Regions from separate parts of the Rhizobium sp. WSM1274 genome, predicted to be linked through region 1. Evidence: predicted binding sites of a transcription regulator. Region 1 holds the regulator's gene; each other region holds the start of a gene.
What was found. The regulator LexA, encoded in region 1, represses DNA repair genes until DNA is damaged. The targets are predictions, from matches to a motif close to TGTTCNNNNTGTGTTCNG.
Positions count from the first base shown of each region.

Region 2: the regulator LexA is predicted to act here: its motif matches at 1,039-1,056, upstream of N2600_RS26030 (DUF3072 domain-containing protein).
Region 3: the regulator LexA is predicted to act here: its motif matches at 1,342-1,359, upstream of N2600_RS02965 (PA0069 family radical SAM protein).
Region 4: the regulator LexA is predicted to act here: its motif matches at 1,133-1,150, upstream of N2600_RS04035 (ImuA family protein).

Region 1 covers NZ_CP104138.1:1,898,013-1,900,213, forward strand. The annotation lists gene N2600_RS09650 (ComEC/Rec2 family competence protein) at 1-616, shown strand, start outside; gene lexA (transcriptional repressor LexA) at 597-1,316, opposite strand; gene N2600_RS09660 (VOC family protein) at 1,514-2,201, shown strand, end outside.
Region 2 covers NZ_CP104139.1:374,830-377,030, reverse strand. The annotation lists gene N2600_RS26035 (nucleotidyltransferase and HEPN domain-containing protein) at 1-729, shown strand, start outside; gene N2600_RS26030 (DUF3072 domain-containing protein) at 1,073-1,288, shown strand; gene virB11 (P-type DNA transfer ATPase VirB11) at 1,446-2,201, opposite strand, start outside.
Region 3 covers NZ_CP104138.1:627,710-629,910, reverse strand. The annotation lists gene moaB (molybdenum cofactor biosynthesis protein B) at 1-144, shown strand, start outside; gene N2600_RS02975 (hypothetical protein) at 269-583, opposite strand; gene N2600_RS02970 (glycosyltransferase family 2 protein) at 770-1,288, opposite strand; gene N2600_RS02965 (PA0069 family radical SAM protein) at 1,428-2,201, shown strand, end outside.
Region 4 covers NZ_CP104138.1:842,935-845,135, forward strand. The annotation lists gene N2600_RS04020 (DUF5131 family protein) at 1-57, opposite strand, end outside; partial or broken gene N2600_RS04025 (Y-family DNA polymerase) at 378-554, opposite strand; gene N2600_RS04030 (hypothetical protein) at 560-898, opposite strand; gene N2600_RS04035 (ImuA family protein) at 1,199-1,954, shown strand; gene N2600_RS04040 (Y-family DNA polymerase) at 1,875-2,201, shown strand, end outside.

The DNA of each region.
Region 1 (2,201 bases):
GCCGGATCTGGTGATTTCGGAGGATGGCAATCTCGTCGCGGTCGTCGAGGCGGCAGCAATGGCGTCCAACCGTGAACGACCGCCGGATTTCATCTTCGACCAATGGCAGAGAGCGCTGGTCCTGCCGACGCATGATCCGCCGAAGATGCTGGATGGTCCTGCTATCCCGCCGGAGGGAGAAGACCGCCGCGTCAGGCTTTCCCGCGATCAGCAGACCGAAGCGAGGACCGCGATGCGTGCAGCCGCAGCGGCCGGTGAAGCAAACCGCTTTTCCTGCGTCAAAAAGGCCTGGTGCACATCAAGGCTTGGCAATGGCCAGGTCGTGGCCGTCATCGACAATGCCGCCTATCTCGGCCCCGCATGCGACGCCGCCGATATCGTCGTGACGTCGGTCCGCCTGCGCTTCAACAGCTGCCGCTCAGGTGCGACGCTCTTCACCGGTGAAACGCTGCGCAGGACCGGTTCCGTCGAGTTGCGCTTCACGAACGCCGGCCTGGAGGTGGCAACCGCATTCGATGCATTGTCGCGGCCATGGATGCGCCATCGCGCCTATGACTGGCGCAGCAATAGTTTTACCGAGCCCGGTCTAGCCAAGGTCAGTGATAGCGGCGAATAAGACCGACGAGCTTGCCCTGAACCTTGACACGGTCCGGCCCGAAAATCCGGGTCTCGTAAGCCGGGTTGGCGGCTTCGAGCGCAATCGAGGCGCCCTTGCGGCGGAAGCGTTTGAGTGTCGCTTCCTCGTCGTCGACGAGAGCAACGACGATGTCGCCAGGACTTGCGGTGCTGCCGTTGCGGATGATCACGGTGTCGCCGTCAAAGATGCCGGCGTCGATCATCGAATCGCCCTTGACCTCCAGCGCATAATGTTCACCGGAACCGAGCATGTCGGCCGGAACGACGATGTCGTGGGTGTTGTTCTGGATCGCCGAGATCGGAACACCGGCGGCGATGCGGCCCATGACCGGCACGGAGACCGAGTTGCCGTTGTCGGCGACGGGTTTTGCAGGGGCAGGAGCGGCGACCGGCTGTGGCTTGCCGAGGCTGCCCTCGATGACGCTCGGCGAAAAGCCACGCCGCGGCTGGATGCTGGGGCTGTAGGCCTCCGGAAGCTTGATGACCTCGATCGCGCGGGCCCGGTTCGGTAGGCGGCGAATGAAGCCACGTTCCTCGAGCGCTGTAATCAAGCGATGAATCCCGGACTTCGAAGCGAGGTCCAGGGCATCCTTCATTTCGTCGAAAGATGGCGGAACGCCGGATTCCTTCATGCGCTCATGAATGAAAAGGAGAAGCTCCTGTTGTTTGCGCGTGAGCATCGACGTTGTGACCTCGTGATTGAAACAAATCCAGAACAGACACTATATGTTCCATATGTGTTCCGCAAGTAGCTAAATTTCCGTAAAACTTGGAACCAACTCGTCGAGATTCTTATTTTCATTCGCCGGATTGGACACATGTCTTGCATTGAGGGTGGCGCTGTCGCACATCTCTTGCCGATTTGAGGAGGGATATGATGAACACGCATTCCACCAAACCGTACCCGCTGGATCATGTCGTGCTGCCGGTCGTCGACATCGATCTGGCGCGCGAAAGGCTCGGCAAGCTCGGCTTCACCGTTGCCGCCGATGCGCGCCATCCCTTCGGAACGAAGAATGCCTGCGTCTTCTTTGCCGACAAGACCTATCTGGAGCCGCTCGGGATCGCGAGCGTCGAGGAGAGCGAGGCATCGGCGCGACGAGGCAATGTCTTCACCGCTCGCAACCGGGCTTTCCGCTTCCGTTGCGGCGCGGAGGGGCTTTCGGCGGTGGCCTTCGGCAGCAAGGATGCCGGCATCGATCATCAGGATTTCGTCGGCAACGGGTCGAGCGCCGGGGAGATGCTGCAGTTCAACCGGCCGATGACGATGCCGGACGGCTCCGAGACGATTGCCGGCTTCAAGCTGGCTTTTGCCGGCGACCTGCGCGCGCCTGATCTCTTGCTCTTCACCGTCGAGCGTATCAATCCGCTGCCGGCCGACCGCGCCGCGCTGGAGACGCATGCCAATGGCGTGACCGGCATAACGGAGATCGCGCTTTGCGCGCCGGAACCGGCCGCATTCGCTGCCTTCGTCGGCCTTGCAGCGGCGCAATCGGCAGTCGAGAAAACCGGTTTCGGCGTCAATGTCGCGGCGTCAAATGCGAAAATCGGTCTGATGACGCCGG
Region 2 (2,201 bases), on a different replicon from region 1:
GAACCTTTCACGATGAAGGGGTATCGCTCCGATTTCGATCTCTTGATCATCGTCAACAACCGCAAGCTCTGCGAGTTCGCCGAGTACTGGCACAAGGCGGCCGACCGGCTGACCCACGAAGCCGCGATCGAAACGCCAGTCAGCTTCATCGTGCATTCGAGACGCGAGGTGAATACCTACCTCAAGGAGGGGCAGTATTTCTTCTCTGACATTCGCAAGGAAGGCATTGTTCTTTACGAACTGGATGATGAACCTCTGGCGGAACCAGGAAGGCTTTCGATGGAGGATCGGCTCCGCGTTGCGACCGAGCACTTCGAGCAAAGGTTTCGAGCGGCAACTCGTTTCCTGGAAATGGGCCGCGTGGCGATAGATCGGGGGTATGTAGAGAATGCGGCTTTCGAACTTCATCAATCGCTTGAGCAAGCCTATTCCTGCGTTCTACTCACTCTCACCAATTACGGACAACCATCGCATAACATTAAATTCCTGCGCTCGCTCGCCGAGGAGCAGGACCGTCGGCTGGCCGAAGCCCTCCCGCGTGATCAGCACCGGGAACGTGCTTGGTTCAACACATTGAACGAAGCATATGTGAAGGCGCGCTATTCGAAACATTACGAAATCAGCGAGGAGGCCCTCACCTGGCTCGGCGAACGGACGACCGCGCTGCTTGAATTGGTGAGAGCCGTTTGCTTCGAGCATCTCGAAAAGCTCAAACACGACAGCCACTAACAGCCGGGGTAGCACGGCGAATGGTGTCAATCGGTGTAATCGTTGGCCCAGATGACCCCGCGCGTGATAGGTGCGAGCAGTCGACTTGATCGGCGACTCGGTCTCGAATGCTTTTCGCACTACGAGTATCGGTCGACGCGCTGGTCTCTCGAGCGAAGTGATAGGACACCGTTTTCCGCATTCACCGAGCGACTATTGCATTGAATGCACTCTCCTCGGTTGATGGCGTGCGGCCTTTACGCTCAAATGAAGGGGCGACAATCGAGCCGAACGCGACGATCGAAATGAGGCTGGAACCGGGGAACCACCTGGAACGTTTAGAGAACGCATTCAGGAGGCCGCTATGACTGACAATCCGAAAATAGCGACAACGTCCAACACACAGAAGGACCCCGACGATTGGGTCAGCGGCGACGAGCCGATGACCGGCGCGCAGCGGTCTTATCTAAAGACCTTGTCCGAACAGGCGCACAAGCCCGAAGCCTATGCCGAGGATCTGACCAAGGCGGAAGCGTCCAAAAGAATCGACGAACTGAAACAGTCGATCGACCTGGAGTGAGCGGTCCAGGCGGCAACCAGGGGGTTGAGCCGAACGCCGAAGACGTAACGTCTGCGAGTTGCCACTAACAGCGCAACGGCGAAAGAACGAGACCAACAGACACCTGTAACTCGGCGGACCAACTCAAGCTGAGTGTTGGCGCAAAGGACTTACGCCGTCAGCCAGCGTGCCGATCGCCACGAGCAACATCGACGGTCTTGGTTCCCTCAGCGGCCCGATAGTAGATCTCGGTCACCCGAAACCGGCCATCGGTGCGTTTGCATTGGACGATGACGTCGATCGCGATCTTCAGCATCTCGCGTATATCGTTTCGCTCCAGATCCCGCCCACCGTCGGATTCCTTCACCAGCAGTGTCAGCTGTTCGAATGCCAGCCTGGCCGAATCGGCGTGCACGGTGGTGATCGAACCCGGATGGCCTGAATTCACGTTGCGAATGTAGTAGAACGCGGTTCCGTCGCGCAGTTCCTGGAGAAGAATGCGATCCGGACGCATGCGCAGGCAGGATTCAAGCAGATCCTTCGCCCCGACTTTCGCCAGCCCTTGGCCGCCCTTGGAATAGAAGAGACGGACATGGTTCGGTTGCGGGATGACGAGCTCGGGCGTGTCTTCGATGGAGATGATGCGTTCGCTCGAAGGGATATGGCGGATCAACGCCTTGGAAAGCGTCGTCTTGCCGGAGCCGGTCGCCCCGGAGATGATGATGTTCTTGCGCGCATGGACCGCTTCACGAAGAAAGGCTTGGTAGGATCCATTTTGGTAAAATTCCAGGAGCCTACGGTCGACTGAGGGGATGTCCGCGTCTTCCCGTGCCACCTCGGCGAACAAGCCGCCTTGATCGAGGTCGTTCAGGCTCAGCGACACCGACGAGGGCTTTCTGATCGTGATGCTGACTGTTCCCTTCGTTGTCGCCGG
Region 3 (2,201 bases), 1.3 Mb from region 1:
GTGCTGCCGGGTTCGCCCGGCGCCTGCCGGGATGCCTGGGACGGCATTCTGAAAGGACAGCTCGACTATCGCAGCGTGCCGTGCAATTTCGTCGAGATCATGCCGCGTCTGGACGAGCACCTGAAACGCGGCGCGACCAAATAGACTGCCTGCAACAGCGGCATCGCCTAAAGCGCGTAATCTTTCAGATTCGCTCCTTGCGCTTCAGGTCATCGTTTTTACGCATGTCGTTATTGCAAAACCGCAGCACACTTTTGCGGGACATGCGTTATGTCGCAATGCCTGGCAGGATGGGCATCGTGTCCCAGCTATCACCCGACAGCAGGACGCAGCTTATGCCATGAACATCCGTGACGATGAGTGTCCAGGTGCCGCTTTCGGCGGCATAGACCTCGAGAATGGCGTTCTGGTTGATCAGTCCGACTGCCGTGAGCTTTTCAGCGAAGTTCTTGTCCAGGAAATTGGCGATTTCGGGTCGGCCTGCGCAACTGCGCATCATCTGCGATGCTGCCGAATGCGGATGCGCGATCACCATTGTCGGCAATATGACGGCTATGAGGCCGAAGACCATACCGCGTGTCATGACGCACCTCCTTTCGCCGGGAACCCGGCAGAAGAGGAGATTGTCACTGACCTGTTCTGCCGTTCACCGGCATTCCATGGCCATTCCGTTGCGAAGCGAGGCGCTTCGACGGCGCCATATTTGAATTATAGCGCGAAATCCTATTGGGTGCCATCTTTTGCGCGAACGGTGGAGAGAGTCGCGAACCTACCGCGCAGCGCGGGCGACCCAGGAGGGAATGAGTTCACTCGCCAGCCGGCGCGGCTTCTGGCCCTTGACGAATTCGGTGAGCCGCATGCCGCTTTTGGCGATGGCGAGCGCCTGCTTCTTCGGCAGGAGAAAGCCGAGTTCCAGCGGCGGCACGGTCCGGCCGACACGCTGGAAGAACGGGCGCCGGTAGCCGCGCGATGCGGTGAAGCGCGCCGGCAGCTTGTTCAGCGCCACATATTCGGCGATCTCATCGATCCAGCCGGCCTGGGGTCTTGCACCCGGCTCGACGAAAAGCAGCCATTCGCCGCGGGCAGCGCGGACGATGTCCTTGATATCCCATTGCGAATGGAAGCGGCAACCGGCGGCGTCGGCCACCCGCGAGGTGCCGTCGCGCGAGCCGTGATCGAGCACGACCACATCGCTCACCAGCCCCTCCACCGCGCCCGCCACCAGTACCGATAAAGTCTGTGCCAGCTCAGATTCCTGATCCTGACATTCGAGAACAACCGTCAACATTGACTATTTATAATGCGCCGCACAAATTTTTGCCAGCGCCGTTTTCCTCATTTTGTTCTTGCATTGTTCTCTTTTTGCGGATAGGAATTTAATCAGCAAAACGGGCGACGGCGATGGCTTTTCGCCGCGGGAGAATCCGATGAGAGAGCAGTCCCTGGCAGGGCAGGCCGCATTCGCGCCTGCCAATACGGCAGATATTGCCGATGCGATGATCGTTTCCTCCGGTCTGAGGGTCGAGGTCGATCGGCGTCGTGGGCGTGGGGCGGGACTGAACCCGACAGGTCGATTCGAAGCGCAGCAGCGCGAGACCGTCGACGACGGCTGGCAGACGTGGGAAGAATTGCCGCCGTTCAAGACGGAAGTGCAGGTCGAAAAACCGCGCACGGCGATCACCCGTAACGAATCGCCGGACATTTCCTTCGACCGCTCGATCAATCCTTATCGCGGCTGCGAGCACGGCTGCATCTATTGTTTCGCCCGGCCGACACACGCCTATATGGGGCTTTCTGCGGGGCTCGATTTCGAGACGAAGCTGTTTGCCAAGCCCGATGCGGCAAAACTCTTGGAGCGGGAACTCGCCAAGCCCGGCTACAAGGTGCGGGTGATCGCGATCGGCACCAATACCGATCCCTATCAGCCGATCGAGAAGGAATGGCGCATCATGCGCGGCATCCTCGAGGTGTTGAACAAGGCGAACCATCCAGTATCGATTGTCACCAAGTCGGCGATGATCCTGCGTGATCTCGACATTCTGCAGGAGATGGCAAGCAAGAATCTAGTGCGTGTAGGCATCTCGGTGACCACGCTGGATCGCAAGCTTGCCCGGACGATGGAGCCGCGTGCCGCCACGCCGCCGCGGCGCCTGGAGACGATCCACACGCTGGCCGAAGCAGGCATCCAGACGGCTGTGATG
Region 4 (2,201 bases), 1.1 Mb from region 1:
GCAGCCCGCTACCGGGTTCCATGTTGCATCCGTCCATTCGATTGTGGTTTCAGCCATCGCCAGCTCCAAAGTAGCTTGGCATTGTATCATGCCGAGTAAACAAACCGCTAAACTGGCACAACAGATGCTGGGGTGTAGTGGCTTGGGAACTTAACTTCAGCTTTGGCCCAGCATGAATGCGCTTATCCTGGATGAAATCTTGCCGCTATTCCCAGGCCGTGCGTTGGTCTCCGATTGCCAATCTGGTAAGTCAAAAGTCAAGATGCACTTGTCAAGGGCGGGCGGGAACGTGGTCCGGGGAAAAGCCTTCGTCTTAGGTTTAGCGACATTTATTGCGCTTTCGCCAAACGGCCATGCTGCGGCGAGCAACTTGGACATGCAGCTCTTCGGTCACGGGCCTCCGAACCGCCGACAGCGACTGGCTTGTCGCGGAGATCGGGATCGCGTTGCTCGACGGAGGCGTAATAGGCATCCATGTCGATATGGATGAATTTGCCCTGCTTTTGCGCAGCGTTGGGGTTTGGGTCGCATATCACCGGCTGAGGTTGCGACATGGCACTCAATATCCTTCGTCATCGGCCGGTGAGTTGAGCATCTCCTGCTCGTATTCAAGCTCGGCAATTCGGTCGAACAGGACCTGCTCATAGTTTGACAAGATGCTGCCAAGGTGTGCGAACGGCTGCTGTGGAGGCGGTTCACCGCAATCACTCATCGTGACTGTGATTGTTCCGGTGTAAGCGAGGTCGATATAGGCTTGCACGGTTTCAAGCTCGCGTTTGGCAAACTCGATCTGCGAGCCGATAGCAGCAATCTTGGATTCCTCAGCTGTCGATCCAAACACTGTACCGTCTAAACGTTCCAGGCGTTTTTCCTCGAATGAGACCACATTCTCTGTCACGCGATATCCTCCTTGGTTGCCGCTTTGCATTCGATGGTAATTGCGGAGCCCCATAGAAATGGAGCGCGGCCTGTTCATCGTAGGTATATTTTCTTATCGATGACATTTTCGAGCCTGTGGACGCTTCCTCGTTACGTGCTTGAATCCATTCGCCCTTCGGCTTCAGCAGCATGTGGTCAGGTTGCAGTTCGAGGAACACTCGCCCATTCATGCGCATTGACTCACATACCGATAAGGAACAAACAAAGAACATACCCGCTTTCGAGTGAGATGAAAACTTGATTTTGAAGAAGGCTCCGAATGGCGAAGTCTGGCGCAAACCCCGTCATTTCCGACCTTCGAGATCGCATACAGCACCTTGAAGGGGCCGTGGCTCGCCCTAAAACGGTCCTCCCATTCGGAGTGGCCGACATCGATGCGCATTTTCCGGGTGGCGGGCTAGCCTATGGGGCGTTGCACGAATTCGCCGGGGGAGGAGCAGGCGCGATTGATGGTGCGGCCGCAGCGTTGTTCGCCGCTGGGATTGCTGCCCGAACCAAAGGCAAGGTCGTTTGGTGCCTTGCTAGACCCGACCTCTTCGCTCCGGCCTTGGCCCAGGTCGGACTCCATCCTGATCGTGTGATCTATGTCGAAGCGATTAAAGAGGAGTTCGTCTTGGAAAGCTTCGAGGAGGCGCTTCGTTTTGGCGGCCTTGGGGCTGTGGTCGGAGAGGTGGTTCGGCTTCCCATGGTGGTGTCGCGGCGGCTCCAGCTTGCTGCCGAGGGCTCCGGCACGATCGGCCTGGTGATCCGACGATGGCGGCGGCAGACCGAGGCTGGGGATTTTGGCCATCCGACGGCTGCGGCAACACGATGGCGAATATCCGTCCTGCCGTCCGAGCCGCTTCCGGTGCCAGGTGTCGGCCGAGCGCGATGGCTGGCTGAACTGATCAGGGTGAAAGCAGGAGAGAGCGCAGATTTTGTCATAGGTGCATGTGATGACCAGGGTCGTATCAGTATTTCTTCCGACGCTGCCGACGGATCGGGTCAGACGGGCCGATCCGTTCATACCGGCTGAGACGCCGCTCGTAGTTGTCGCAAGGGGCGGTTCGAAACGCTGGCTGTCGGCCGTCGATGCGAATGCCGCCAAGCTCGGCTTGCACGTTGGCATGGCCGCTGCAAAAGCGCAGGCGCTTGTGCAGGGCTTGCACATGGTTGACGCCGATCCCGCCGCCGATCTTGCCGCACTCGAACGCCTGACACTCTGGGCACTGTCTCAATATTCCCCGATTGTTGCAATCGATCCTCCTGATGGGATCGTCATG